One region of the Escherichia sp. B1147 genome, then DNA from elsewhere that is predicted to be linked to it. Evidence: predicted binding sites of a transcription regulator. Region 1 holds the regulator's gene; the other holds the start of a gene.
The links. The regulator PhoB, encoded in region 1, activates phosphate uptake and scavenging genes when phosphate is short. The targets are predictions, from matches to a motif close to CTGTCATAAAACTGNCNNAT.

Region 1 (15,150 bases):
TTCACCGGCGGTAATACCAATAATTTCAATACCACCGTAGGCAAACATCACCATTTGCAGTGACATCACCATGCCAAGCCAGCCGTTACTGAAGAAGCCACCGTTGCTCCACAGGTTATGGATACCGGTCGGTTGCCCGCCGTTGCCAATCCCCCAGATGATGATGCCGAAACCAGCAACGATCATGATGATAATGGTGGCAACTTTAAAGAACGAGAACCAGAACTCCAGTTCGCCAAACACTTTCACGCTCATCAGGTTAATGGCGCAGATGATCAACACCACGCTCAACACCCAAATCCAGTGCGGCACCGTCGGGAACCAGACGCCCATATAGATACCGAAAGCGGTCACATCGGCGATGGCGACAATAAGGATTTCAAAGCAGTAGGTCCATCCGGTGATATAACCTGCCAGCGGGCCAAGGTTTTCCTGCGCATAACGCGAGAAAGAGCTGGCTGCCGGGTTATGTACCGACATTTCCCCCAGCGCCCGCATAATGATATATGCCGCGACACCACCGATAATATAGGCCAACAACACGCTCGGTCCGGCCATTTTGATGGCATCTGCCGAACCGTAAAACAACCCGGTGCCAATTGCTGAACCCAGTGCCATAAAGCGTATGTGTCGGGTACTTAGCCCACGCTTTAGCTTGTTCTTACTTTCCATCAATTCCTAACCCATCAACACAATAAAAAACCACGGGGCATCGCAGCCCCGTGGTTAAAACAAATGTTCAGTGATTTAGTGAGCGCTGGAGGTCACCTGACGACCTGCCGCGCGATCCCAGATAATGGCCAGAACCACCATCACCACTGTTGGCATTAACCACGCCAGACCTTGTTCGGCCAGCGGTAAACGCTGCGCCCAAGACGGTAAGATATCGCTGAATGCAGATGCTTTGATCCCGTCGAGAATACCAAAAAGCAGGCTGATAAACATCGGCGGAGCAATCACGCGGGACGAATTATGCCACCATGAGCGCGTAAAACTTAATACAACCAGTGCGATACACGGCGGATAAATAGCGGTCAGCACCGGTACAGAGATCTGAATCAGCTGGCTCAAGCCGAGGTTAGACACCACCATCGAGAAGCCGCCGAGGATAAACACCAGCGTACGATAAGAGAGTGGTACGTACTGAGCGAAGAATTCTGCACAAGCACAGGTCAGGCCAACAGCCGTAACCAGGCAGGCGATGAAGATTAACGCCGCCAGCAGGAAGCTACCGCCACCGCCAAAGGTGTGCTGAACGTAAGCATGCAGAATTGCCGCACCGTTCGCGGATTGATCAACCAGCGACGCGCTGTCTGACCCCAGACGGAAAAGCGCCAGGTACAGCAGAGTCAAACCAACACCCGCCATCAGGCCAGCCCAGACGGTATAACGGGTCAACAGACGCGCTTCGGTTACGCCGCGAGAACGCGCCGCGTTAACAATAACGATACCAAACACCATAGCGCCCAGCGTATCCATCGTCAGGTAGCCATTGACAAAACCGTTCGAAAACGCAGCGTTTTGATAGGCCTCAGTCGCCGTGCTAATCGAGCCCGCAGGCCAGACAATCGCCGCAACAGACAGGATGACCAGCGCAATAATTTTCAGCGGCGCGAGGAAGTTGCCCACGGTATCCAGCAGCTTGCCCGGATAGAGCGAAACCAGAATAACGATAGCGAAATAGACCAGGCTGTAGATAAACAGCGGCAATGCTGAGTCACCCGTCAGCGGCGCAATGCCCACTTCAAAGGAGACGGTTGCCGTACGCGGTGTTGCAAACAGCGGCCCGACAGCCAGGTAGCAGACCGTTGCCAGCAGCACACCTGCGACTTTACCGATTGGTGTGCTCAGACTGTCAACGCCGCCGCCAACTTTCGCCAGCGCCACTACCGTTAATACCGGCAGACCAACGGCAGTAATGAGGAAGCCGAATGCCGCAGTCCAGACGTGTTCGCCTGCCTGCAAACCGACCATAGGAGGGAAAATAATGTTACCTGCGCCAACGAACAACGCAAATGTCATAAAGCCCAGAGCGATGATATCGCGCGATCTTAATTGATGGGTCATAAATCATACTGCCTGTGGATGTGGTGTTGTAACGTTAAATTTTTGTGCCAATCCCTGGGGATGATACAGCGGTATATTTAAACAATTTTAGCGGGAAATACTCCCAACCAGGCGCGGCGAAGAATAGTTTTTCGATTTACCGCGTGAATGCAGTCAGTATGACAGCACCTGAAGCGCAATTTAAACGCTTATAACGTTTTAAAGCAAGAAGGGATCTAAAAACCAGAGGGATATAACGATAAGAAATCATTAACCAGTATAAAACGCTATTTCAGCGAAAAAGTTATGGCTAATCATGCGAACAAAAAATCACCAGGCATTGTAAAATTCAGCGCCCATTTTTTGACTGCAAAGAAAAAAAGCCAGCGTCAGCTGGCTTATGGCAATAAAAAATGACAAAGGCGGATTAATCGTTGTTTTTGGCAATTAAACGTTCCGGCAGAACAAAACTGAAACGCGTGCCTTTGCCCACCGTACTTTCAATATTGAGCCTGCTTTCGTGATGATTTACCGCATGCTTCACGATCGCTAACCCCAACCCGCTACCGCCGGTTTGTCGGGAGCGCGCTTTGTCTACACGATAAAAACGCTCGGTCAGGCGCGGAATATGCTCTGGTGCGATGCCCGGTCCATTATCTTCAACGCTAAATTCAGCACCGTGCGGCACTCGCTGCCAGCGCACCGTGATATGTGTGCCTTCCGGCGTATGATTCACTGCGTTATAGACCAGATTCGAAATCGCACTGCGTAGCTGGTCTTCATTGCCAGACACTTTGAGGTCGTTATCTATTTCAAAGGTAAATGTCTGTTTTTTATGGCTAAGAGTCTGAGCCTCACGCTCAACGACGCGCAGCATCATCGGCACATCAACCTTCTCATTAAGCAACTGCGTCGGTGCGGCTTCGATTTTCGACAGTGTCAGCAATTGCTTCACCAGCCCTTCCATCCGCTGGGTCTGCTCACGCATGGTGTGCAACGCTTTTTCGCGTACCGCGCCTTCCAGCGGCTGCTCATGCATCATCTCCAGGTAACCCTGTAACACCGTCAATGGCGTGCGTAACTCATGGCTTACGTTGGCAAAAAAGTTGCGCCGCGCCCCTTCCAGTTGATGCATTTGCGTGACGTCACGCGCCACCATCAACAGCTGTTTATGGGTATAAGGCATGACGCGAATTTCCAGATGCCGCCCGGTGTTGAGCACCAGATTGAGCGGGCGAGAAAAATCACGCGTTTTCAGATATTGCGTAAACTCCGGGTAACGCAGCAGGTTAAGGATGTTCTGCCCGTTATCTTCTGGCCAGCGCAGACCAAGAACTTGTTGCGCCAGACCATTACACCAGAAAATACCCCCCTCTTCCGTGGTCAGTACCACTGCATCGGGCAGTGACTCCGCCCCGCTACGAAAGCGTTTAATCAGATTGCCCAGTTCGCGGCGGCGTTTTTTATTACGCAGCTGCATCTGGTGTAAGCCATACAGCAGCGGTTCCCAGCTACCACGCCCCGGTGGCGGGGTCATACTGCGATCCACCCATAGCCACCATGAAAGGCGCAATAAATTCCAGAAATGCCAGATAAGCAGTCCTGTTACCGATGCCAGCAAAAACCAGGGCAGGTAACCAAAAAAAGCACCCAGGATGAAAGCCGGGATGCAGCAAAGTAGCAGCTCCAGCACCAGCCTTTTCCACGACAGCCGTTCCAGCACGTAAGATACTCCAGTTATGAAATTATAAGCCCTGCTCTGCGTCCGAAGAGCAAGGCGTTAAAAGCGGGTTGAAAAACGATATCCTGTACCGCGCACCGTCTGCACCATGCGGTCATGCCCGCCGGGTTCCAGTGCTTTACGCAAGCGGCGAATGTGAACATCGACCGTGCGGTCCTCCACATACACATTGGTTCCCCAGACGTGATTTAACAGCTGCTCGCGGCTGTACACGCGCTCGGGATGCGTCATAAAAAAGTGCAGCAGTTTAAATTCAGTCGGCCCCATCTCCAGTGGTTCTTCGCCCGCCATCACCCGGTGAGATGTCGGGTCCAGACTTAGCCCCTGCATCTCAATCACCTCTTCCACCGCCATAGGCGATATACGGCGCATCACCGCTTTAATCCGCGCCACCAGTTCCTTCGGGGAAAACGGCTTGGTGATATAGTCATCGGCGCCGGTTTCAAGGCCGCGCACGCGATCTTCTTCTTCCCCTCTGGCGGTCAACATCACTACCGGAATATCCCGGGTCATCGACTCACGCTTGAGATGTTTGATGAACTGGATACCGGAGCCTCCGGGTAACATCCAGTCGAGGAGAATTAAATCCGGCCAGGGTTCATTAAGTTGATTCACAGCACTGTCATAATCTTCCGCTTCGACCGGCTGAAAGCCATTTTGCTCGAGCACGAAGCAGACCATTTCGCGAATTGGAGCTTCATCTTCTACGACCAGAATACGTCTCGCCATGATTTGCCCTGTTGTAATAAATAGATTGCGATCGTTAATGCGACGTCATTATGCGTCAGATTTATGACAGATTTATGAAAAGCACGTCGCACATCCCTTCAGGTTATTGATTTCCGTGGCGCAGAAAAAAGCAAATAACATATCTGTTTGGGTATAATCGCGCCCATGCTTTTTCGCCAGGGAATCGTTATGCGCATCCTTCACACCTCAGACTGGCATCTCGGCCAGAACTTCTACAGTAAAAGCCGCGAAGCCGAACATCAGGCTTTTCTTGACTGGCTGCTGGAGACAGCACAAACCCATCAGGTGGATGCGATTATTGTTGCCGGTGATGTTTTCGATACCGGCTCGCCGCCCAGTTACGCCCGTACTTTATATAACCGTTTTGTTGTCAATTTACAGCAAACTGGCTGTCATCTGGTGGTACTGGCGGGAAACCATGACTCGGTAGCCACGCTAAATGAATCGCGCGATATCATGGCGTTCCTCAATACTACCGTGGTCGCCAGCGCCGGACATGCCCCACAAATTTTGCCTCGTCGCGACGGGACGCCGGGCGCGGTGCTATGCCCCGTTCCTTTTTTACGCCCGCGTGACATTATTACCAGCCAGGCGGGGCTTAACGGCATTGAAAAACAACAGCATTTGCTGACAGCGATCACCGACTATTACCAACAAAACTATGCAGATGCCTGCAAACTGCGCGGCGATCAGCCTCTGCCCATCATCGCCACGGGGCATTTAACGACCGTTGGCGCCAGTAAAAGTGACGCTGTGCGTGACATTTATATTGGCACGCTGGACGCTTTCCCGGCACAAAACTTTCCGCCAGCCGACTACATCGCGCTCGGACATATTCACCGCGCACAGATTATTGGCGGCATGGAACATGTACGCTATTGCGGCTCTCCTATCCCACTGAGTTTTGATGAATGTGGCAAAAGTAAATATGTCCATCTGGTGACATTTTCAAACGGCAAATTAGAGAGAGTGGAAAACCTGAACGTACCGGTAACGCAACCGATGGCGGTACTGAAAGGCGATCTGGCGTCAATTACCGAACAGCTTGAACAATGGCGCGATGTGCCACAGGAGCCACCTGTCTGGCTGGATATTGAAATCACTACTGATGAGTATCTGCATGATATTCAGCGCAAAATCCAGGCATTAACCGAATCACTGCCAGTCGAAGTATTGCTGGTACGCCGGAGTCGTGAACAGCGCGAGCGTGTGTTAGCCAACCAACAGCGTGAAACCCTCAGCGAACTTAGCGTCGAAGAAGTTTTCAATCGCCGTCTGGCACTGGAAGAACTGGATGAATCGCAGCATCAACGTCTGCAACATCTTTTCGCCACGACGTTGCAGACCCTCGCCGGAGAACACGAAGCATGAAAATTCTCAGCCTGCGCCTGAAAAACCTGAACTCATTAAAAGGCGAATGGAAGATTGATTTCACCCGCGAGCCGTTCGCCAGCAACGGGCTGTTTGCGATTACCGGCCCGACCGGCGCAGGAAAAACCACGCTGCTGGACGCCATTTGTCTGGCGCTGTATCACGAAACCCCGCGCCTCTCTAACGTTTCGCAATCACAAAATGATCTAATGACCCGCGATACCGCCGAATGTCTGGCGGAAGTGGAATTTGAAGTGAAAGGTGAAGCGTATCGCGCGTTCTGGAGCCAGAATCGGGCGCGTAACCAGCCGGACGGTAATTTGCAGGTGCCGCGCGTAGAGCTGGCGCGCTGCGCAGACGGTAAAATCCTCGCAGATAAAGTAAAAGATAAGCTGGAACTGACGGCAACGTTAACCGGGCTTGATTACGGGCGGTTCACCCGTTCGATGCTGCTTTCACAAGGGCAATTTGCTGCCTTCCTCAATGCGAAACCGAAAGAACGCGCGGAATTGCTAGAGGAGTTAACCGGCACCGAAATCTACGGTCAAATCTCCGCGATGGTCTTTGAACAGCATAAATCGGCCCGCACTGAACTGGAGAAACTGCAAGCGCAGGCCAGCGGCGTAGCGTTATTAGCGCCAGAACAGGTGCAATCGCTTACAGAAAGTTTGCAGGTACTCACTGACGAAGAGAAACAGTTACTCGCCGCGCAGCAGCAAGAACAACAATCACTTAACTGGTTAACGCGGAAGGATGAGTTGCAGCAGGAGGCCAGTCGCCGTCAGCAGGCACTGCAACAGGCGTTAGCTGAGGAAGAAAAAGCACAACCGCAACTGGCGGCGCTCGGCCTGGCGCAACCCGCGCGGCATCTACGTCCGCACTGGGAACGAATCACAGAGTATTCAACAGCGCTGGCACATACTCGTCAGCAGATTGAAGAAGTGAATACTCGCTTACAAAGCACAATAGCGCTTCGCAGCGGCATTCGTCACCAGGCGGCAAAACAGTCGGCAGAATTACAACAGCATCAACAAACACTGAATGCATGGTTACAGGAACACGACCGTTTCCGTCTGTGGAACAACGAACTGGCTGGATGGCGCGCGCAGTTTGCCCAACAGGCAAGCGATCGCGGGCATCTGCGGCAATGGCAACAGCAGTTAACCCATGCGCAGAAAAAACTTAATGCGCTTCCGACGCTCTCTTTGGCATTAACTGCCGATGAAGTTGCCACCGCCCAGGCGCAACATGTTGAACAACGTCCGCTGCGTCAGCGCCTGATTGCGCTGCATGGGCAGATTATTCCCCAGCAAAAACGCCTGGCGCAGCTACAGGCCGCTATCCAGAACGTCACTCAGGAACAGACGCAACGTAACGCTGCACTTAACGAAATGCGCCAGCGTTATAAGGAAAAAACGCAACAGCTTGCCGACGTCAAAACCATTTGCGAGCAGGAAGCACGCATTAAAACGCTGGAAGCCCAACGCGCGCAGTTACAGGCGGGTCAGCCGTGTCCGCTTTGTGGTTCCACCAGCCACCCGGCGGTCGAGGCGTATCAGTCGCTGGAACCAGGCGTTAATCAGGCCCGGCTATTAACGCTGGAAAACGAAGTGAAAAAGCTCGGCGAAGAAGGCGCAGCGCTGCGAGGACAACTGGACGCATTAACAAAGCAGCTTCAGCGTGATGAGAACGAAGCGCAAAGCCTCCGGCAAGATGAGCAAGCACTTACTCAAGAATGGCGTGCACTAACGGCCAGTCTCAATATCACCTTGCAGCCGCAGGACGATATTCAACCGTGGCTTGCCACCCAGGAAGAGCACGAAAAACAACTGCAATTACTCAGTCATCGTCATGAATTGCAGGCGCAAATTGCCGCGCATAATCAGCAAATTTCCCAGTATCAACAACAGATTGAACAACGCCATCAGCAACTCTCTGCAGCGTTAGCAAGTTACTCGCTGGCATTGCCACTGGAAGATGAAGAAGAAAGCTGGTTGTCGGCGCGCCAGCAAGAAGCACAGAGCTGGCAGCTGCGCCAGAACGAATTAACCGAGTTGCAAAACCGTATTCAGCAGTTGACGCCAATTCTGGAAACGCTGCCGCAAAGTGATGAACTACCGCATAGCGAAGAAACGGTGGCGCTGGAAAACTGGCGGCAAGTTCACGAACAATGCCTCGCGTTACAAAGCCAGTGGCAAACCTTACAGCAACAGGAGGTTCTGGCAGCGCAAAGTCTGCAAAAAGTTCAGGCGCAGTTTGACTCCGCGCTACAGGACAGCATTTTTGACGATCAGCAGGCATTTCTTGCGGCGTTAATGGATGAACAGACGCTAACTCAGCTGGAACAGCTGAAACAGAATCTGGAAAACCAGCGTCGTCAGGCACAAGCGCTGGCAACTCAGGCGGCAGAAACACTGACACAACATCAACAGCAACAGCCTGGCGGACTGGATCTCACGTTGGCTGCGGAACAGATTCAGCAGGCGTTAGCACAAACTAACCAAAAATTACGTGAAAATACCACTCGCCAGGGGGAAATTCGCCAGCAGCTGAAGCAGGATGCAGACAACCGTCAGCAACAACAAACCTTAATGCAGCAAATTGCACAGACGACCCAGCAGGTCGAGGACTGGGGATATCTTAATTCGCTGATTGGCTCCAAAGAGGGCGATAAATTCCGTAAGTTCGCTCAGGGGCTGACGCTGGACAATCTGGTCCATCTGGCTAATCAGCAACTTACCCGGCTGCACGGGCGCTACCTGTTACAGCGTAAAGCCAGCGAGGCGCTGGAAGTCGAGGTTGTCGATACCTGGCAGGCAGATGCGGTACGCGATACTCGTACGCTTTCCGGCGGCGAAAGTTTCCTCGTGAGCCTGGCACTGGCGCTGGCGCTTTCGGATCTGGTCAGCCATAAAACGCGTATTGACTCGCTGTTCCTCGATGAAGGTTTCGGTACGCTGGATAGCGAAACGCTGGATACCGCCCTTGATGCCCTGGATGCTCTGAACGCCAGTGGTAAAACTATCGGGGTGATTAGCCATGTTGAAGCGATGAAAGAGCGTATTCCGGTGCAGATTAAAGTGAAGAAGATCAACGGACTGGGCTACAGCAAACTGGAAAGCGCGTTTGCGGTGAAATAACTATTCAGCAGGATAATGAATACAGAGGGGCGAATTATCTCTTGGCCTCGCTGGTCGTTATCCTGCAAGCTATCACTTTATTGGCTACGGTGATTCGTAGCCGTCCTGGTGGTTGTGATGGTGGTATGAAAAAAGTCATTTTATCTTTGGCTCTCGGCACATTTGGCCTGGGGATGGCCGAATTTGGCATTATGGGCGTGCTCACGGAGCTGGCACATAACGTTGGCATTTCGATTCCTGCCGCCGGGCATATGATTTCGTATTATGCACTGGGAGTGGTGGTCGGGGCGCCGATAATCGCGCTTTTTTCCAGCCGCTACTCGCTCAAACATATCTTGTTGTTTCTGGTGACTTTGTGCGTCATCGGTAACGCCATGTTCACGCTCTCTTCGTCTTACCTGATGCTCGCCGTTGGCCGCCTGGTTTCCGGTTTTCCGCATGGCGCATTTTTTGGCGTCGGGGCGATTGTGTTATCGAAAATTATCAAGCCCGGCAAAGTCACCGCTGCCGTGGCGGGTATGGTTTCCGGGATGACGGTCGCCAATTTGTTGGGCATTCCTCTGGGGACGTATTTAAGTCAGGAATTTAGCTGGCGCTACACCTTTTTATTAATCTCTGTCTTTAATATTACTGTGATGGCATCGGTCTATTTTTGGGTGCCGGATATTCGTGACGAGGCGAAAGGAAACCTGCGCGAACAGTTTCACTTTTTACGTAGCCCCGCGCCGTGGCTAATTTTCGCCGCCACCATGTTTGGCAATGCGGGTGTGTTTGCCTGGTTTAGCTACGTAAAACCTTACATGATGTTTATTTCCGGTTTTTCGGAAACGGCGATGACCTTCATTATGATGCTGGTCGGGTTGGGGATGGTGCTGGGCAATGTGCTAAGTGGCCGGATTTCCGGACGTTACTCGCCGCTACGCATTGCGGCAGTGACGGACTTCATTATTGTACTGGCAATGCTGATGCTTTTTTTCTTCGGCGGCATGAAAACAACGTCGCTTATTTTTGCTTTTATATGTTGTGCGGGATTATTCGCCCTCTCAGCACCGCTGCAAATTCTGCTCCTGCAAAATGCCAAAGGCGGAGAATTATTAGGTGCCGCAGGTGGGCAAATAGCGTTTAACCTCGGTAGCGCCGTGGGCGCTTATTGCGGCGGGATGATGCTGACGCTGGGGCTGGCGTATAATTACGTGGCGTTGCCTGCCGCCCTGCTCTCGTTTGCTGCGATGTCGTCGTTGCTGTTGTATGGTCGCTATAAGCGCCAGCAAGTGGCGGAGAGTCCGGTGCTGGCAAAACCGCTGGGGTAGGTTGCAGCCACGGTGCACAGTGCCGGATGCGGCGTACAGGTCTGCTCATTTTGTAGGCCTGATAAGAGGCGGCAAGCGTCGCATCAGGCATCGGAGTACGATGTCGGATGCGGCGCGAGCGCCTTATCCGACCTACGTTAGTCTTGTGGCCATAACCACGCGGCACCGCGTACGCCGCTGGAATCACCGTGCTTCGCCTTACGCACCGGCGTTTCACATTCTCCGCCGAAGACAAATTGTTTAATCAGCGGCGGAACTGTTTGATATAAACGGTCAACATTGCTCATCCCTCCTCCCAGGACAATCACATCCGGGTCGAGAATATTCACCACATGCGCCAGCGACTTCGCCAGTCGTAGCTCATAGCGACGCAATGCCAACTCTGCTACCGGATCGCGTTCTTCAACGAGACGAATAATTTCACTACCTTTCAGCGCATGTCCGCTCAACCGATGATAATCCGTGGCAAATCCGGTCCCCGAAATAAAGGTTTCAATACAACCTTGTTTACCGCAATAACAAGGGACTTCTTCGCGATAACGCAGTTCATCTTCGTCCATCCACGGTAGCGGATTGTGTCCCCACTCGCCTGCCGTGCCGTTGCCGCCGATATGCGCCCGCCCATTGAACGCCACGCCCGCGCCGCATCCCGTGCCAATAATCACGGCAAATACCGTCTGCGCTCCCGCTGCCGCGCCATCTACCGCTTCCGAAACCGCCAGACAGTTGGCATCATTTGCCAGGCGCACTTCCCGCTGCAACCGCGCGCTTAAGTCTTTATCGAATGGCTGACCGTTAAGCCAGGTCGAATTAGCGTTTTTCACCACACCGGTATACGGTGAAATCGAGCCAGGAATGCCCATCCCCACCGTTCCACGCTGCCCCGTCGCCTGCTCCGCCATCTCCACCAGCGTGGCGATCGTTTCTATGGTCTGGCGGTAATCATCACGCGGCGTGGGCAGACGATGGCGGTACAACTGCTCCCCTGCATCGCCCAGTGCAATGACTTCTGTTTTGGTGCCGCCTAAATCGATACCTATACGCACGGTACTCTCCTTATTTTTTTCAATATCAATAGCGTAGAGACGGACAACCGGATTGGCAATGCAAGGCCGCCGACAATTCGTTATCATGCCCGCTAAATTTAACGACAAGGCCGTGGAAATTATCATGCTGTGGTTCAAAAATTTAATGGTTTACCGTCTTAGCCGCGAAATTTCGCTGCGCGCAGAAGAGATGGAAAAACAGCTAGCCTCGATGGCATTTACCCCATGCGGCAGCCAGGATATGGCGAAGATGGGCTGGGTTCCTCCGATGGGATCGCACAGCGATGCGTTAACGCACGTTGCCAATGGTCAAATTGTTATCTGCGCGCGCAAAGAAGAAAAAATTCTCCCGTCTCCGGTCATTAAACAAGCGCTGGAAGCGAAAATCGCCAAACTGGAAGCCGAGCAAGCGCGTAAGCTGAAGAAAACCGAAAAAGATTCGCTGAAAGATGAAGTGCTGCACTCTCTGCTGCCTCGCGCCTTCAGCCGTTTCAGCCAGACCGTGATGTGGATCGACACGGTGAACGGTTTGATCATGGTGGACTGCGCCAGCGCCAAAAAAGCGGAAGATACGCTGGCTCTGCTGCGTAAAAGCCTGGGTTCGTTACCGGTTGTGCCATTGAGCATGGAAAACCCGATTGAACTGACGCTAACCGAATGGGTACGCTCCGGTAGCGCGGCACAGGGCTTCCAGTTACTCGATGAAGCCGAGCTGAAATCACTGCTGGAAGATGGCGGTGTGATCCGCGCGAAGAAACAGGATCTGACCAGCGAAGAGATCACCAATCACATTGAAGCCGGAAAAGTGGTGACTAAACTGGCGCTCGACTGGCAGCAACGCGTTCAGTTTGTAATGTGCGACGATGGTTCGCTCAAGCGCCTGAAGTTCTGCGACGAACTGCGCGATCAAAACGAAGATATCGACCGCGAAGATTTTGCCCAGCGTTTTGACGCCGATTTCATCCTGATGACCGGCGAACTGGCAGCGTTAATTCAAAACCTGATCGAAGGATTGGGTGGCGAAGCGCAACGTTAATCGCTGGTTTGCCTTCAATGCCGGATGCGACGCCTGGTGCGTCTTATCCGGCGTACAAAGCCATGCCAGGCATTAATATACTCATTCGCTACGTCGGGCGATGATTTTTAACGCTGCAATATTATGCGTTTTACGCCGTGACCTCATTTTAATTCCTCAAGCTTATTGCGCGCTTCACTACGAATTTGCCGTGTCGATCCGGTTTTAACTAATTCTCGCAATTGTTGCGGATCCGGATGATCGGCAAATAACAATAATGATGGATCCTCTTTTAACCACGCCGTTTTCACCTCAGCAGGCAGTTGCGGGTTGGCAATCGCTCTCTGACGATCCTGCGATGTCACCAATGCTGTAAATGCGGAAGTCGGCGTATGCACATTAATCAACGCCGTTTTACGTAATTGTTCATGTCGACTTTGCAGCAATGCCAGCCAAAACTCGTCATCAGGCTTATCTGTCAGCTTATCCAGCTCGATTAAAATAACGCTATCATCATCATTCCAGCGACGTAATCCTCTATCACATTGCCTACGGTTACTATTTGTCATGTCTGTAACAGACAGCGCCCAGTCAGAATTAAAGCGATATTGCTTATCAAGACGGGTAATAATCTCTGATGGTAAATCATTTTTATCAAATAACTGATTGCGCATCCGGTAACGATATTCAGCCGGTAAATCAGGCAGCAAATCGATGGCGTCATTGAGCATTACTTCATCTACCACGCCATTATCAATCAGTTCCAGTTGTATATCATACGCCTGCTCCTGATCTTCTTGCCGTTTGCTCATCATTAACTGCAATGTGCGCTGCCACAATTTTTTCTTATATTCCAACGGCAGCAGTTTATCATGTGCTAATTCATTCCAGACGGCGGGGTTATCATAATGTGTCAGGAGATAATTAATCACTTCAGTTGACGTCAGATAACGCGCACCTTCACGTAAATATTGTACATCTTCTTTTGCCAGCGACAGTTGGCGCGCTTCTGGTAAAGCAATAAATAATGCCATAACTATATTTTTATGATCTTTATTATCAAGATACATTTGATCTGCAATACGTTCAATATCGGCAATACTCATGTTTGCAGAAAGCCGCGTAATTTTTAGCTCCGCAAGGGCATGAGCTAAGGCTTCACGGACCTTAAGTGATTTATCGTTACTCAGCGCCACGGCTTGTCGTGTAGTCAAATCTGCACCGGCAATTCGTTCGCGTAGTTCCTCATCATCGCTGTTTATCAGTTCATCCACTACGGATGCAGGTGCCAGCCACGCGTAATCGTACTGGCTGACTAACGTCTTACGAACAATCGGAAACGGACTCTGGCTTAATAGGGCAATGTTTTCTGGAGACAGATTATCCTGCCTGGCCTGCTCGAGTTGGACGCTCTCAACAGGGGTCGACATTAATTTTTCATTCACTTCTGGTGAAATATCGCTGTTCTTAATCAGTCCTTTCGCCACTGCCTGGTCTTTAATAAAAGGTGCGGTGAGTAAATGCATTTGCCTGGCGGGCCAACGCTGCGCCATATATTCCCGTGTCTGGTCATCAGGATGCTGTAGCAATTGCAGCATAACAGCGGTTGGTAGACTCTCCATGCGAGTCAGAAAACGCACCACCAGCGGATCTTCATGCTTAATGTTGCCAGCCGGAAATTTTGCGACCTTGCCCTGTTCAATCCACTGCAATTTTTCACTTAACTCCGATACAGGTTTATCGCGAAACAACGGTAATCCCTGAGCAACTCTGGCTGCCACGCTGTCATAATCGGGATAGACATTTAACACATCGTCAGTTTGAATTTCAGTAATCTCATAGAGATCGGGCTCAAACAGCGAATACGCTTTTCGAATATTCGCATCCCAGTCATAGTTTTCACTGCTGGAATCTTCGTTGATATAAAACTCAGCGTTATTAACCTCAAATTGCGTCGCCTTGTCTGAAACAATAATTCCGCGAGCAGTAATTCCTTTCATTACTTCAAAGTTATGATCATTATAATTAGCATAGACTAAACCTTTCGCTTTCATCTCACCTTTGACGTACGCGAAATCATGATTAATAAAGTTGTCGACAATCACATTGCCCAACACAATGAGTTGACCATTACCTGTCGAATAATCATCATAATCACCATTAATGGTTAAATTCCCCTTAACCACCAATGTATGCTTATTACTAAAATTGCTGGATATTGATAAATCTCCATTATGGTAATACCAACGAATGTTATTTTTAAGCATATACGAGGCTTCCATACTATCATCGGTTTCCTCTTTCACTCCATTACGTTCTTCTGCAGTCATGATATGGAAATCTGATTTAATAAGATCATCGCTAGTGATCCACTCTGCAGCGTAAGTATTTTCGGTGGCAATAAATACAACCATACAGATGATCAATATTTTTATTTTATTCATAATCTTCACTGATATTAATATCAACCTTGATAGATTATGAATATATCGAAAATAGAAAAATTAGCAGCAACGGAGATTTTATTATTCGTGAAATAAGGAATATTTCAGAAAAATGCCCTCCCATTCAGACGGGAAGGCGCGATATTACAGATAGCGACACAGATAGGAGGTCGGTTCGGCAACTTGCAGATGGAACTCGCTGTGGCCGGGAACATTAAATACTTCACCAGCTTCATACACGCGCCAGTCGGTGGCGCCAGGCAGCAAAACATTCAGCGCCCCGCTGA
Region 2 (15,150 bases), on a different contig from region 1:
CTGGCTTTAATTTATTTCTTCGAGCAGGCTCGCAAAGGCGATTACACGGCGGTGCAAATGCAGTAATTAGCGCAGTAAAAGGGATAAAAAACGGGCAAGTCAGTGACCTGCCCGTTGATTGTCAGAGAAGGGGAGTTAGTACAGTAGACGGGCGCGAATAGTACCCGGAATAGCTTTCATGGCCTGTAACGCTTTTTCAGCAACGTCCTCGTCAGCTTCAATATCAATAACTACGTAACCCATCTGGGCAGAAGTTTGCAGATATTGCGCGGCAATGTTGACGCCCTGCTCGGCAAATATTTTGTTCAGCGCAGTCAGCACGCCCGGACGATTTTCGTGAATGTGCATCAGACGGCGACCACCATGTAGCGGCAGCGAGACTTCCGGGAAGTTCACCGCAGAGAGTGTGGAGCCATTGTCAGAGTACTTGATCAATTTACCCGCAACTTCCAGGCCGATATTCTCCTGCGCTTCCTGAGTCGAACCGCCAATATGTGGCGTCAGCAGAACATTGTCGAATTCGCACAGCGGAGAGGTAAACGGATCGCTGTTGGTCGCCGGTTCTGTCGGGAACACGTCAATTGCTGCCCCTGCCAGATGTTTGCTCGCCAGGGCGTCACACAGCGCCGGAATATCGACCACCGTTCCGCGCGAAGCGTTAATCAGCAGCGAGCCGGGCTTCATCAGCGAGATCTCTTTCGCGCCCATCATGTTTTTGGTAGACGCATTCTCTGGCACATGCAGACTTACTACATCGCTCATATTCAGCAGGTCGGAAAGATGTTGCACCTGAGTGGCGTTGCCCAGCGGCAGTTTGTTTTCAATATCATAGAAGTAAACATACATCCCCAGCGATTCCGCCAGAATGCCCAACTGCGTACCAATATGACCATAACCAATAATGCCCAGCTTTTTACCGCGCGCTTCAAAAGAACCTGCGGCCAGTTTGTTCCACACGCCACGGTGCGCTTTGGCGTTGGCTTCCGGTACTCCGCGCAATAGCAGCAGAAGTTCGCCAATCACCAACTCAGCAACGGAACGCGTATTTGAGAACGGGGCATTAAATACCGGGATCCCGCGTTTTGCCGCTGCATTTAAATCGACCTGGTTTGTCCCGATGCAGAAACAGCCAATAGCGACCAGTTTTTCTGCGGCGTTGATCACGTCTTCGGTCAGATGGGTACGGGATCGCAGGCCGATGAAGTGGGCATCGCGGATGGATTCTTTTAATTGTTCATCATCCAACGCGCCTTTGTGAAATTCGATGTTGGTGTAACCTGCTGCACGAAGGCTTTCGAGTGCCTTTTGATGCACGCCTTCTACCAACAGAAACTTAATCTTGTCTTTCTCCAGCGATACCTTTGCCATTTACCCAATCCTGTCTTTGAAATGTTGTGTGCGGATTTGCATCCGCCTTTCAACATATCAAAAAATAATATTGCGGCAATATGAACGTTTGCGTCGCGAAGATGACGAAATATCAGATGACAATGATTATTAGAGCAAAATGCTGGAAATCAGACTTTATTTAGCAAGTTCGGCAACGGTCAGGCAAAAACGTGACACATGTCACCAAATTTAACGAAGAGAATTTTTTTAACGGGGGAGGTTCCCCCGTCAGATCATTTCACAATAGTTTTGACGCCGTCAGGCGTGCCGATCAGCGCAACATCCGCACCACGGTTAGCAAACAGACCAACAGTAACCACGCCAGGAATGGCGTTAATCGCGTTTTCCATCGCTACCGGGTCAAGAATTTCCATTCCATGGACGTCGAGGATAACGTTGCCGTTATCGGTCACAACGCCCTGACGGTATTCAGGGCGGCCACCCAGTTTCACCAGTTGACGAGCTACCGCACTACGCGCCATCGGGATAACTTCTACTGGCAGCGGGAATTTACCCAAAATATCGACCTGCTTGGAGGCGTCCGCGATGCAGATAAATTTTTCTGCGACCGAGGCAATGATTTTTTCACGGGTCAGCGCCGCACCGCCGCCTTTGATCATCTGCATGTGGCCGTTGATTTCATCTGCGCCATCAACGTAGATGCCGAGGCTGTCTACCTCGTTGAGATCAAAAACGTGAATGCCGAGGCTTTTCAGTTTTTCAGTGGATGCATCAGAACTGGAAACCGCCCCCTCAATCTGGCCTTTCATTGTGCCGAGCGCATCAATAAAGTGTGCGGCGGTGGAACCTGTACCTACGCCCACAATGGTACCGGGCTGAACATACTGAAGTGCCGCCCATCCTACTGCTTTTTTCAATTCATCCTGCGTCATGATCGTTTCGCCTGTGGTATGAAATTTCACTCGCATTATATACAAAAAAAGCCAATCAGACCCCGTTGGCAAGTCGCGCGGTTAACTCATCCATAAAATATCGCGCAATGGCGGGCATCCCCTTTCGCCCCGCAAATAAAGCATACAACGGTCTGGGTATGCCGCTCCACGGTGCAAACAGGCGCACCAGCTCCCCGTTCGCAAGCCCCTGTTTACAGGCAAACTGAGGCAATAACGCCACGCCATTCCCGCCAAGCACGGCCTGCAACATGACGCGAAGGTTATTTGACTGCAAACGCGCCTCGGGATGCAGCGTAATTTCCTGTTCGCCATTAATTAACTGCCACTGGCTCCCGCCATTGTTTGCCAGGCGAAGGATCCCGTCGACGTGGTTAAGATCGTCAATGGCCTTCACCTGCGGATGGCGGGCTAGCCACTGCGAACTGGCAACTAAAATATCAGTCTGGGTATGTAATTTTTTATAATGCAGCGTCGAGTCCGCAAGCGCGCCGGAAGCCGTAACCAGCGCGATATCAATGCCTTCAGCGACCATATCCACTGGGCGATTAATTGCCAGCAGTTGCACCTTCGTCAGGGGCCAGCGGGCAATAAACTCACTGACAAACTCACCAAACCATGTTTCAGCCATAAATACCGGTGCGCTGACGCGCAGCATTCCCTGTGGGCTTTCCTGGGCGGCCATCACCACCGCTCTGGCCCGTTCCCCCTGCGCCACCAGCGCCCGACACTCGACGGCAAACTGTTCTCCTGCTGCAGTCAGGGCCAGACGCCGCGTGGTTCGCTGGATCAGCCGCACGCCAAGGCGCTCTTCCAGCGCTGTCATTCGTCGACTTAATACCGATTTCGACACGCCCGCACGCAGCGCTGCCTGGCTGTAACTGCCTTCATCGGCAATCAGGGCAAAGTAGTAGTAATCATTCCAGTCGATCATGATTGTTCTATTTTCACAACAATGAAGTTCAATTTTGTCTATTTAATTACCATATCAACAACAGTTAAACTTCTCTCATCGCAAAAATGAGAGCAACCCCATGAAAATTCTCCATATCGACAGCAGCCCAATGCTTAAACATTCAAGTTCGCGGAAATTAAGCCAGGCGTTGGTTGAAGCGCTTTCCCAACGCTTCCCGCAAGCCTCAATTATTCATCGCGACGTTGGCCTGACACCGCCGCCCCATTTGCGTGAAGAAACCTTTCTGGCGCTTTGCGGTAAAGCAGAGTGCAGGAACACACAAATTCAGCAAGAGGTGAATGATATTCACGCCGCTATTGAAGAGCTGGCATCGTGCGATGTGCTCATTATTGGCGCGCCGATGATTAATCACAGCGTTTCATCCGGCCTCAAAACCTGGATAGATCAGGTCTGTCAGGCTGGTTTAACGTTTCGTTTTACCCCGGCAGGCGCCGTTGGGTTACTGACGGATAAACCCACATTTATTGTCTCGACGCGCGGCGGTATCTATTGCGACGAGGCACATCTGGCACTGGATCATCAGGAAAGCTATCTGCAAACCACGCTGAAATTAATGGGAATTAGCAGCACGTCTATTTTGCGCGCCGAAGGCGTCGACAAAACCCAGCCGGGGCGCGAACTTGCTGAGAGAAATGCATTAGCGCAAATCCCTGATCTCATTACACAAGTATTTAATCATCTTTAATATAAAAGGAGTTATTATGTCTATTAAGCAAAATTTATTTGCTGCGCTGTTTCTTTGCACTCTCACTGGACACGCATTTGCAGCAACCGAGATACAAAAACCGGACAATAACCTTGAACAGCTATCAAAAGTGAGCATGTCTACACACAATAGCAATCCAGCGGGTGTTGAAAGTCAAATCAAAGAAAAGGCGGAAGAGTTACAAGCCAGCAATTATTACATCAGTTCTTTCTCCGGTAAAAATTATATCCACGCCACTGTGATTTTCTATAAATAATCACCCTATTTAACGGGAGCATAGAATTATTCTATGCCCCGCTACCAAAACGAAATCAAAAATGAAAAAGCTAATCTTACAGGTACGTTGATTTGCTTTGTCGCATGCCTTATTTTTTTTCGTCCGTGGCTATTTTTCGTGAAAAGCCAATCACGCCAGTATGGTTCTTACGGCAAAATATGTTCTTTTTTACGGGGACCATTGCATGGTGTTTGATGACGCTGACGATGTGTTTATCGTTGCGTTCATCATGGCTTAACAAGGTGCCGGGCATCGGCATTACCCTCTTTATAGCCCAGCTTGAGTATCTGAGCCAGCATGGTGCGTCCCCTGTTCCTGTAGATCTCTGGTATTGCATCAGCCGAGGCGAGGATGCCTGGTATGTTGATAAACTTACCTCACTTTGTATCCTTGCTGGTGTCACACTGCATCTGCTTGATGCGCATAAAGGTGAGTACCTACAGGTGCAAAATCTGACTGATAAAATAGCAGATAGATGCGATACCCATTTCTGGTTTTGCGGCCCACAGAGTGTTGCCAAAGCGCTCGGCAAAGGATTACGTGAAAATGGTATTGCCAACCAAAATTTCCACTATGACCGCTTTTGTATGCGTTAAATACTCTGTACCCAAAGCAAAATTATGTCATAGTTCGGCATGAGAATATTTGAGGAGCAGGTTAGAGAAATGAAACGCCCGGACTACAGGACATTACAGGCACTGGATGCGGTGATACGTGAACGAGGATTTGAGCGCGCGGCACAAAAGTTGTGCATTACGCAATCAGCCGTCTCACAACGCATTAAGCAGCTGGAAAATATGTTCGGGCAGCCGCTGTTGGTGCGTACTGTTCCCCCACGCCCGACAGAACAAGGGCAAAAATTACTGGCACTGCTTCGCCAGGTCGAGCTGCTGGAAGAAGAGTGGCTGGGCGATGAACAAACGGGTTCCACCCCACTACTGCTCTCGCTGGCAGTCAACGCCGACAGTCTGGCAACCTGGTTGCTTCCGGCACTGGCTCCTGTACTGGCTGATTCGCCCATTCGCCTGAACTTACAGGTGGAAGATGAAACTCGCACCCAGGAACGCCTGCGTCGTGGTGAAGTGGTCGGCGCGGTGAGTATTCAACATCAGGCGCTGCCTAGTTGCCTGGTTGATAAACTTGGCGCGCTCGACTATCTGTTCGTCAGCTCCAAACCGTTTGCCGAGAAATACTTCCCCAACGGAGTAAGCCGCTCTGCGCTGCTCAAAGCACCGGTAGTCGCCTTTGACCATCTTGACGATATGCATCAGGCATTTTTGCAGCAAAACTTCGATCTGCCGCCAGGTAGCGTACCGTGCCATATCGTTAACTCGTCCGAAGCCTTCGTGCAACTCGCTCGTCAGGGTACAACCTGCTGTATGATCCCACACCTGCAAATTGAAAAAGAATTGGCCAGCGGAGAGTTGATTGACCTGACGCCCGGGCTATTCCAACGGCGAATGCTCTACTGGCATCGCTTTGCCCCAGAAAGCCGCATGATGCGTAAAGTCACTGATGCTTTGCTCGACTATGGTCACAAAGTGCTTCGTCAGGATTAATCAATCAGTTAACGTCTGGTAGCACATATCAGGCGTTTTTCTTTTTTCCTTTTTTATTCTTTGAATAACGTCACAAAACAGACAAATCTCACACGGCAAAAAAAGACGCCCCATTACATTTTTTTTGCTGGCGACAAACCCGTATAAAAAGCTCACCGTAAGCGCAAACCCCCTAATTTTTATTGCGTTTTATGGAGCAAATAATGTCAAACGTGCAAGAGTGGCAACAGCTTGCCAACAAGGAGTTGAGCCGTCGGGAGAAAACCGTCGACTCGCTGGTTCAGCAAACGGCGGAAGGGATCGCCATCAAGCCACTGTATACCGAAGCCGATCTCGACAATCTGGAAGTGACCGGTACCCTTCCTGGCTTGCCGCCCTACGTTCGTGGTCCCCGCGCCACTATGTATACCGCCCAACCGTGGACCATCCGTCAGTATGCCGGTTTCTCGACAGCAAAAGAGTCCAACGCTTTTTATCGCCGTAACCTGGCTGCCGGGCAAAAAGGTCTTTCCGTAGCATTTGACCTTGCCACTCACCGTGGCTATGACTCCGATAACCCGCGCGTGGCGGGCGATGTTGGCAAAGCGGGCGTCGCTATCGACACCGTAGAAGATATGAAGGTGCTATTCGACCAAATCCCGCTGGATAAAATGTCGGTTTCGATGACCATGAACGGTGCAGTCCTGCCAGTGCTGGCCTTTTATATCGTGGCGGCAGAAGAGCAAGGCGTTCCCCCTGATAAACTGACGGGTACAATTCAGAACGATATCCTCAAAGAGTACCTCTGCCGCAATACCTATATTTACCCACCGAAACCTTCTATGCGCATTATCGCTGACATTATCGCCTGGTGTTCCGGCAATATGCCGCGCTTCAATACCATTAGTATCAGCGGCTACCACATGGGCGAAGCTGGTGCGAACTGCGTGCAACAGGTGGCGTTTACTCTCGCCGATGGGATTGAGTACATCAAAGCCGCTCTCTCTGCTGGCTTAAAAATTGATGACTTCGCCCCGCGCCTGTCATTCTTCTTTGGTATCGGCATGGACCTGTTTATGAACGTCGCCATGCTGCGCGCCGCACGTTATCTCTGGAGCGAAGCAGTAAGCGGATTTGGCGCCAAAGATCCGAAATCGCTGGCGCTGCGCACCCACTGTCAAACCTCCGGCTGGAGTCTCACCGAACAGGATCCCTATAACAACGTTATCCGCACCACAATTGAAGCGTTGGCAGCCACCCTTGGCGGAACTCAGTCGCTGCATACAAATGCCTTTGACGAAGCGCTTGGTCTGCCGACCGATTTTTCGGCACGTATTGCCCGTAACACCCAGATCATTATTCAGGAAGAGTCTGAACTCTGTCGCACCGTCGATCCACTGGCCGGTTCTTATTACGTTGAGTCGCTAACCGATCAGATCGTGAAACAGGCCAGAGCCATCATTGATCAGATCGACGAAGCCGGAGGCATGGCGAAGGCGATCGAAGCAGGTCTGCCAAAACGGATGATCGAAGAAGCGTCTGCCCGTGAACAGTCGTTGATCGACCAGGGTAAACGCGTGATCGTCGGCGTCAACAAGTACAAGCTGGATCACGAAGATGAAACTGATGTCCTTGAAATCGACAACGTGATGGTACGTAACGAGCAAATTGCTTCGCTGGAACGCATTCGCGCCTCCCGTGATGATGCCGCCGTAACTACCGCGCTGAACGCCTTGACTCACGCTGCACAGCATAACGAAAACCTGCTGGCTGCCGCTGTTAATGCGGCTCGCGTTCGCGCGACGCTGGGTGAAATATCCGATGCGCTGGAAGCCGCTTTTGATCGTTATCTGGTACCGAGCCAGTGTGTTACTGGCGTCATTGCGCAAAGCTATCATCAGTCGGAAAAATCAGCCTTCGAGTTTGATGCAATTGTTGCGCAAACGGAGCAGTTCCTCGCGAATAATGGCCGTCGCCCACGCATTCTGATCGCCAAAATGGGACAAGATGGACACGATCGCGGGGCGAAAGTCATTGCCAGCGCCTATTCCGATCTTGGTTTCGACGTTGATTTAAGTCCTATGTTCTCCACGCCGGAAGAGATCGCCCGCCTGGCAGTGGAAAACGATGTTCATGTGGTGGGCGCGTCCTCGCTTGCAGCTGGACATAAAACGCTGATCCCGGAACTGGTTGAAGCCCTGAAAAAATGGGGGCGCGAAGATATTTGCGTGGTCGCCGGTGGCGTTATTCCGCCGCAAGATTATGCCTTCCTGCAAGAGCGTGGCGTGGCGGCGATTTACGGCCCTGGTACTCCCATGCTCGACAGCGTGCGTGATGTGCTAAACCGGATTAGCCAACATCATGATTAACGAAGCCACGCTGACAGACAGCATTCGGCGCCTACGTCTGGGTGAGCGTGCTACGCTCGCCCAGGCCATGACGCTGGTTGAAAGCCGCCACTCTCGCCATCAGGCACTCAGCACTCAACTGCTTGATGCCATCATGCCGTTTTGTGGTAACGCCCTGCGACTGGGCGTTACCGGCACGCCAGGAGCAGGAAAAAGTACCTTTCTTGAAGCCTTCGGCATGTTACTGATTCACCAGGGGCTTAAGGTCGCAGTGATTGCCGTCGATCCCAGCAGCCCTGTAACCGGTGGCAGCATCCTTGGGGATAAAACTCGTATGACCGAACTGGCGCGTGCCGATGCAGCGTTTATTCGCCCGGTTCCGTCATCTGGTCACCTTGGCGGCGCCAGTCAGCGGGCGCGGGAGTTAATGCTGTTATGTGAAGCGGCGGGTTATGACGTGGTGATCGTTGAAACCGTCGGCGTCGGGCAGTCAGAAACGGAAGTCGCCCGCATGGTGGACTGCTTTATCTCGCTACAGATTGCCGGTGGCGGCGATGATCTCCAGGGCATTAAAAAGGGTTTGATGGAGATGGCAGATCTGATTGTCATCAACAAAGATGATGGTGATAACCACACGAATGTCGCCATTGCCCGCCATATGTACGAAAGCGTTCTGCATATTCTGCGTCGAAAATATGACGAATGGCAGCCCCAGGTCCTCACCTGTAGTGCACTGGAAAAATGCGGCATCGATGAGATTTGGCGCGCAATTATCGATTTCAAAACCGCACTGACCACCAGCGGTCGTTTACAACAGGTGCGGCAACAACAATCGATGGAATGGTTGCGTAAACAGACCGAAGAAGAGGTGCTGCACCACCTGTTCACTAATGAAGATTTCGATCGCTATTACAGCCAAACGCTATTAGCGGTCAAAAATAATATGCTCTCGCCGCGCACAGGTTTACGGCAGCTCAGTGATTTTATCCAGACTCAGTATTTTAATTAAGGGAATTTTTATGTCTTATCAGTATGTTAATGTAACCATCATCAGCAAAGTGGCGGTCATTGAGTTTAACTATACCCGCAAACTCAATGCGTTAAGTAAAGTCTTTATTGATGATTTGATTCAGGCATTAAACGATCTCAACCGTCCAGAAATCCGCTGCATCATTCTGCGCGCCCCAAGTGGTTCCAAAGTCTTTTCCGCAGGTCACGACATTCATGAGTTGCCATCAGGAGGTCGCGATCCGCTCTCTTACGATGATCCACTACGTCAAATTACCCGCGTGATCCAAAAATGCCCTAAACCGGTAATTTCGATGGTCGAAGGTAGCGTCTGGGGTGGCGCATTTGAAATGATCATGAGTTCTGATCTGATCATCGCCGCCAGTACTTCTACCTTCTCAATGACGCCAGTCAACCTGGGCGTACCGTATAACCTGGTGGGGATCCACAACCTGACTCGCGACGCGGGTTTCCACATTGTCAAAGAGCTGATTTTTACCGCTTCGCCAATCACCGCCCAACGCGCGCTGGCTGTTGGCATTCTCAACCACGTTGTTGAGGCCGACGAACTGGAAGATTTCACCTTACAAATGGCTCACCACATTTCCGAAAAAGCACCGTTAGCCATTGCAGTAATCAAGGAAGAGCTGCGCGTACTGGGTGAAGCACACACCATGAATTCAGATGAATTTGAGCGTATTCAAGGGATGCGTCGGGCGGTTTATGACAGCGAAGATTATCAGGAAGGTATGAACGCCTTCCTGGAAAAACGTAAACCTAATTTCGTCGGTCATTAATGATCCACGAACTAAGGAGCAAAGGATGAATATTACCCGGACAAGGATGACCGCCGATGAAGCGGCGGAAATTATCCAGCACAACGATATGGTGGCATTCAGTGGTTTTACCCCTGCGGGTTCGCCCAAGGCTCTTCCTGTCGCCATTGCCCGTCGCGCCAATGAACAACATGAGGCGAAAAAACCGTATCAAATTCGCCTGCTGACCGGAGCGTCGATTAGTGCCGCCGCCGATGACATTCTCTCTGAAGCTGACGCCGTTTCATGGCGCGCGCCATATCAGACATCATCGGGATTACGTAAAAAGATCAATCAGGGGGCGGTTAGTTTTGTTGATCTGCATTTGAGCGAAGTGGCGCAAATGGTCAACTACGGCTTTTTCGGCGACATTGATGTTGCGGTAATTGAAGCCTCAGCCCTCGCTCCGGATGGTCGCGTCTGGTTAACCAGTGGGATCGGTAATGCCCCGACCTGGTTGCTGCGTGCAAAGAAAGTGATCATTGAGCTCAATCATTATCACGACCCTCGCGTCGCAGAACTGGCGGATATTGTGACTCCTGGTGCACCACCGCGGCGCAATAGCGTTTCGATCTTCCATGCGATGGATCGCGTCGGTACACGTTATGTACAAATCGATCCGAAAAAAATTGTCGCCGTCGTGGAAACCAACTTACCTGATGCAGGTAACTCGCTGGATAAACAAAATCCCATGTGCCAGCAAATCGCCGACAATGTGATCACCTTTTTGTTGCGTGAAATGGCGCAGGGGCGCATTCCGCGGGAATTTCTGCCACTGCAAAGTGGGGTAGGCAACATCAATAATGCGGTAATGGCGCGCCTGGGTGAAAACCAGGATATTCCTCCGTTTATGATGTATTCGGAAGTGCTACAGGAGTCTGTGGTTCATCTTCTGGAAACCGGTAAAATTACCGGCGCCAGCGCCTCCAGTCTGACAATTTCTGCCGACTCACTGCGCAAGATTTACGCCAATATGGATTACTTCGCCAGCCGCATTGTGTTACGTCCGCAGGAGATTTCCAATAACCCAGAAATTATCCGCCGCCTTGGTGTTATCGCTCTGAATGTCGGCCTCGAGTTTGATATTTACGGACACGCCAACTCAACGCACGTAGTCGGCGTTAATTTAATGAATGGTATCGGTGGTAGCGGCGATTTTGAACGCAATGCTTACTTGTCGATCTTTATGGCGCCATCTATCGCCAGGGAAGGTAAAATCTCAACCATCGTGCCTATGTGCAGCCATGTTGATCACAGCGAACACAGCGTGAAAGTGATCATCACAGAACAAGGGATCGCCGACTTGCGTGGCCTCTCTCCACTTCAGCGCGCGCGCACAATCATCGATAACTGCGCGCATCCTATGTACCGTGACTATCTGCATCGCTATCTGGAGAATGCGCCCGGCGGGCATATTCACCACGATCTTAGCCACGTTTTCGATCTGCATCGTAATTATCTCGAAACTGGCTCAATGCTGGGTTAATCGCTCGTACCGTCACGATCTTCAGCAATTTGCTGTAGCAGCGTGGCGGTATAGCGATGATTTTTCAGTGAATAAAGATATTCCTGCATATACATTGGCGTATGCGGTGCATCAAAATATTTCAACGTAGCTGGGTTCACCAGCCGCCATGCAAAATGTGGGATCACCGTAAGAAAATGTCCATGCTCAACGGCGCTGATTTTGGCCATAAAACTGTATGGGCGATAAATAATTGTTGGATTGATCCCACAAGGGCGCATGTTCGCATCAATCATCGCTTCATAATTAGCACGGTTTTGAAAGCGCATCTGTAACCAGGGCAGCTCCTGTAATAACTCCTGCTCCTGACGCTCTTCATAACGGCGAGAAACGAGAAACCCCAGTCGTAGCGGCGGTAGTTCACTCATTGTTAGATTATCCAACCCCTGTACACGAGCGGAAACATGCTGCGGAGAGATAATAAAATCAAGCTGACGATAGAACAGATTGTCGATAACCTCATTTTCGCTGAACTCAACCGGCTGGGCCGTCACACCTTCATACTTATCCCCCAGGCTAATTAACTGATCAAAAATAATCGTCGGATAAGTATTATCGATACCAATCACAATTTCACGAGAACGACGTCCGGAATTATGAATTTCATTATCGATAGCAGAAAGCCGTTGGTAAACCGGGAAGAGTTTTTGATAAAGCTCCTGCCCGGCTTTATTAAGACTGATATTATTATCTTTACGGGTAAATAATGTATAACCAATTTGTTCCTCCAGGGCGGAAATACTTTTGCCGAACGGTGAAGCAGTCATATGTAACTTTTCTGCCGCCCGGGCAATATTATTGGTTTGCGCTAATAAAATAAAATTGCGCATCTTTTTCGAAATAAAAATATCCATCGCCGCTTCCTCCAAACATCCCTGTCCGCTTAACCGTTTCAGTCAGTTCATCCTTAATGAAATCGCAAGCAAAAATAGGTGCTTACGTCATGGTTTTACAGAAAATTACAGAAAAAAGAGGCGATATCAGATAAAGACATTAGCCCGACAAATAAGTCGGGCTACAAGTATTATTGTGCGGCAGGTGTTTTAGCGGGCTGTTGATCCACTGGTTCTAACTGGAAGACCACATCGACCTGATCATCAAACTGAATAGCGGCCTGCTCGTAAGTTTCCTGGGCGGAAACCGGCGCGGCATCGGCTTTCATCATGCGTACCATTGGGCTGGGCTGATAATTGGAAACATGGTAGCGCACGCTATATACCGGCCCCAGTTTGCGATTAAAGCCGTTCGCCAGCTCCTGAGCCTGATGAATCGCGTTATCAATCGCTGCCTTACGCGCTTTGTCTTTATAGGCATCCGGCTGCGCCACGCCCAACGACACAGAACGAATTTCGTTGAGTCCGGCCTTCAACGCGCCATCCAGCAAGGAATTCAGTTTGTCTAACTGACGAAGCGTGACTTCCACCGTTCTCACGGCACGGTAGCCTTTCAGGATACTTTTACCATCCTGGTAATCGTAGTCTGGCTGGGTACGCAAATTCGCGGAACTGATATCTTTTTTCGCGATCTGATTGAGTTCAAGGAAAGAGATATATTGCGCGACGCGCTCATCCGCCTGCTTCTTGGCAGACGCGGCATCCTTCGCCGTCACGTTAACTTCAATAGCAAGAATAGCGATATCAGGCACCGCATCAACGCTTGCCGTTCCTGAAGTGACAATGTGCGGACCATCCGGTAGTTCATTGGCCTGTACTGCCATCCCGCTGAAACCCATCAATGCCGCCAGGGCGATAACTTTGAACTTCACGTTAGTCTCTCCGTGTTAATTGACTTGCCCAAAATTCAGGACCTCTGGAGGCAAGCTTAGCGTCTCTGTTTTATTTTTCCATCAGATAGCGCCTAACTGAACAAGGCTTGTGCATGAGCAATACCATCTTTCGCCAGTTGCAGAGCAATAAACCACATAACGCAGCCCACCACAAAATTGATGATGCGCTGTGCTTTTGCCGTGCGCAGACGCGGTGCCAGGCAGGCCGCTAATAACGCCAGGCCAAAAAACCACAGGAAAGAGGCGCTAATCGTCCCGAGCGCAAACCAACGTTTTGGCTCGACATCAAGCTGCCCGCCCAGGCTGCCCAATACCACAAAGGTATCCAGGTAAACATGCGGATTCAGCCAGGTTACCGCCAGCATAGTGGCAATAATTTTCCAACGTCCCTGCTTCCTCACTTCAGCACTGACCAGCTCAATATTACTGCTCATCGCCGTTTTAAAAGCACCAAAGCCATACCACAGCAAGAAAGCCACACCGCCCCAGGTCACCAGCGCCAGCAACCACGGTGACTGCATCAATAACGCGCTACCACCAAAAATCCCGGCGCAAATCAGGACCAAATCGCTCATCGCGCAGAGCAAGGCAATCATAATGTGGTACTGGCGGCGAATGCCCTGATTCATCACAAAAGCATTTTGTGGGCCGAGCGGCAGGATCATAGCCGCACCAAGTGCAAGGCCTTGAAAGTAATAAGATATCACGTAATTTATTCCGGGCTAATTATCTGATGCGCAGACTATAGCGCGGGAATAACATTAGGGATAATTGATAATATTAATATAGTATAAGTTTAATTAATAAACTGAGGGAACAGATATGCACTACCGACAATTACTCCCCTTTCTTTTATCAGGATTACTTCTGATATCTCCCCCCAATTTTGCCACAGAAAAAATCCTGCGCTATACCGATCATGAACCCTTTGGTGGAATGCGTACCCAACTGATTCAAGAGACATTTTTTGCAGAAATTGAAAAAGAGTCGCAGGGACGTTTGAAAATTGAACCACACTGGAACGGTGAAACCGCCATCAGCTATGATGCACTGGCGACGATAAGCGATGGCGGCAAAGCTGATATGGGTATAGTGGTGCCGGAATACACAGCGAAACAATTACCGCTTCATCAAATCTTCAAGAGCTTTGCTATTGGCCCGGATCATGGAGCCAGTCAGGTTGAATTCTTTCGTCGCGTATATGCGGAAATTCCCGAATTTAACGCTGAACTTGAGCGTAACAATGTCGTGAACTTACAATTTTTCCTTGGCTACCCGGTAGGCTTTTTTTCCACCAAACCCATTCAGACATTAACCGATCTTCAGGGAACCACCTGGCGCACAGCCAGTTTCTGGCATCGGGCTTATTTAAGTCATACGGGAGCAAAAACCGTAACCTTACCGTGGAATGAGCAAATCACAACAGCCCTCCGTGACGGGCAACTCGATGGCTTAATGGTCAATCTCGATAGCGGATATGACATCCATGCTGAACGTGCTGCGCCGAATGTGTTGCTATCTCCTTCGCTCTGGCTCGGCCATGTTTATCTTTTGACGATGAATAAACACACCTGGGAAAGCCTCAGTACTCAAGATCGCGAGGCGATTCAACGAGCAGCCATTACAACCCAGAAGGCGCTAGGCCAGGCATTAGATAACAATCTGATCAACATGGTAAAAACGCTCGAGCAGGAAGGTGTACATGTTCGCTATCTGAAAAAATCAGAACTGGACGCCTGGCAGAAAGCGATTGATTATCAGCAAGAGCAAACTCAGTGGGTAGAAAAGCAAAAGACTGAAGGCGTGGACAATGCCGGGGAAGTCATACAAAAAGTTGCCAATATACTTGATGAAACAATGCGTTAATTGGG

Region 2: a site for PhoB is predicted at 1,549-1,568, ahead of serA (phosphoglycerate dehydrogenase). Genes of this name have one in related genera too.

Annotation. Positions count from the first base shown of each region.
Region 1 covers NZ_LFHY01000006.1:59,637-74,786, reverse strand. Annotated here, with positions in the region: gene proY (proline-specific permease ProY) at 1-672, opposite strand, end outside; gene brnQ (branched-chain amino acid transporter carrier protein BrnQ) at 748-2,067, opposite strand; gene phoR (phosphate regulon sensor histidine kinase PhoR) at 2,474-3,769, opposite strand; gene phoB (phosphate response regulator transcription factor PhoB) at 3,827-4,516, opposite strand; gene sbcD (exonuclease subunit SbcD) at 4,706-5,908, shown strand; gene sbcC (exonuclease subunit SbcC) at 5,905-9,048, shown strand; gene araJ (MFS transporter AraJ) at 9,174-10,358, shown strand; gene mak (fructokinase) at 10,496-11,404, opposite strand; gene rdgC (recombination-associated protein RdgC) at 11,529-12,440, shown strand; gene A9180_RS22630 (DUF2773 domain-containing protein) at 12,584-14,863, opposite strand; gene ppnP (pyrimidine/purine nucleoside phosphorylase) at 15,008-15,150, opposite strand, start outside.
Region 2 covers NZ_LFHY01000015.1:393,262-408,411, reverse strand. Annotated here, with positions in the region: gene serA (phosphoglycerate dehydrogenase) at 136-1,368, opposite strand; gene rpiA (ribose-5-phosphate isomerase RpiA) at 1,623-2,282, opposite strand; gene A9180_RS23405 (LysR family transcriptional regulator) at 2,338-3,234, opposite strand; gene A9180_RS16930 (FMN-dependent NADH-azoreductase) at 3,335-3,961, shown strand; gene A9180_RS16925 (DUF1471 domain-containing protein) at 3,978-4,238, shown strand; gene A9180_RS24020 (ferric reductase) at 4,454-4,855, shown strand; gene argP (DNA-binding transcriptional regulator ArgP) at 4,925-5,818, shown strand; gene scpA (methylmalonyl-CoA mutase) at 6,022-8,166, shown strand; gene meaB (methylmalonyl Co-A mutase-associated GTPase MeaB) at 8,159-9,154, shown strand; gene scpB (methylmalonyl-CoA decarboxylase) at 9,165-9,950, shown strand; gene scpC (propionyl-CoA:succinate CoA transferase) at 9,976-11,454, shown strand; gene srsR (LysR family transcriptional regulator SrsR) at 11,451-12,347, opposite strand; gene A9180_RS16885 (oxidative stress defense protein) at 12,518-13,258, opposite strand; gene argO (arginine exporter ArgO) at 13,351-13,986, opposite strand; gene A9180_RS16875 (C4-dicarboxylate TRAP transporter substrate-binding protein) at 14,102-15,145, shown strand.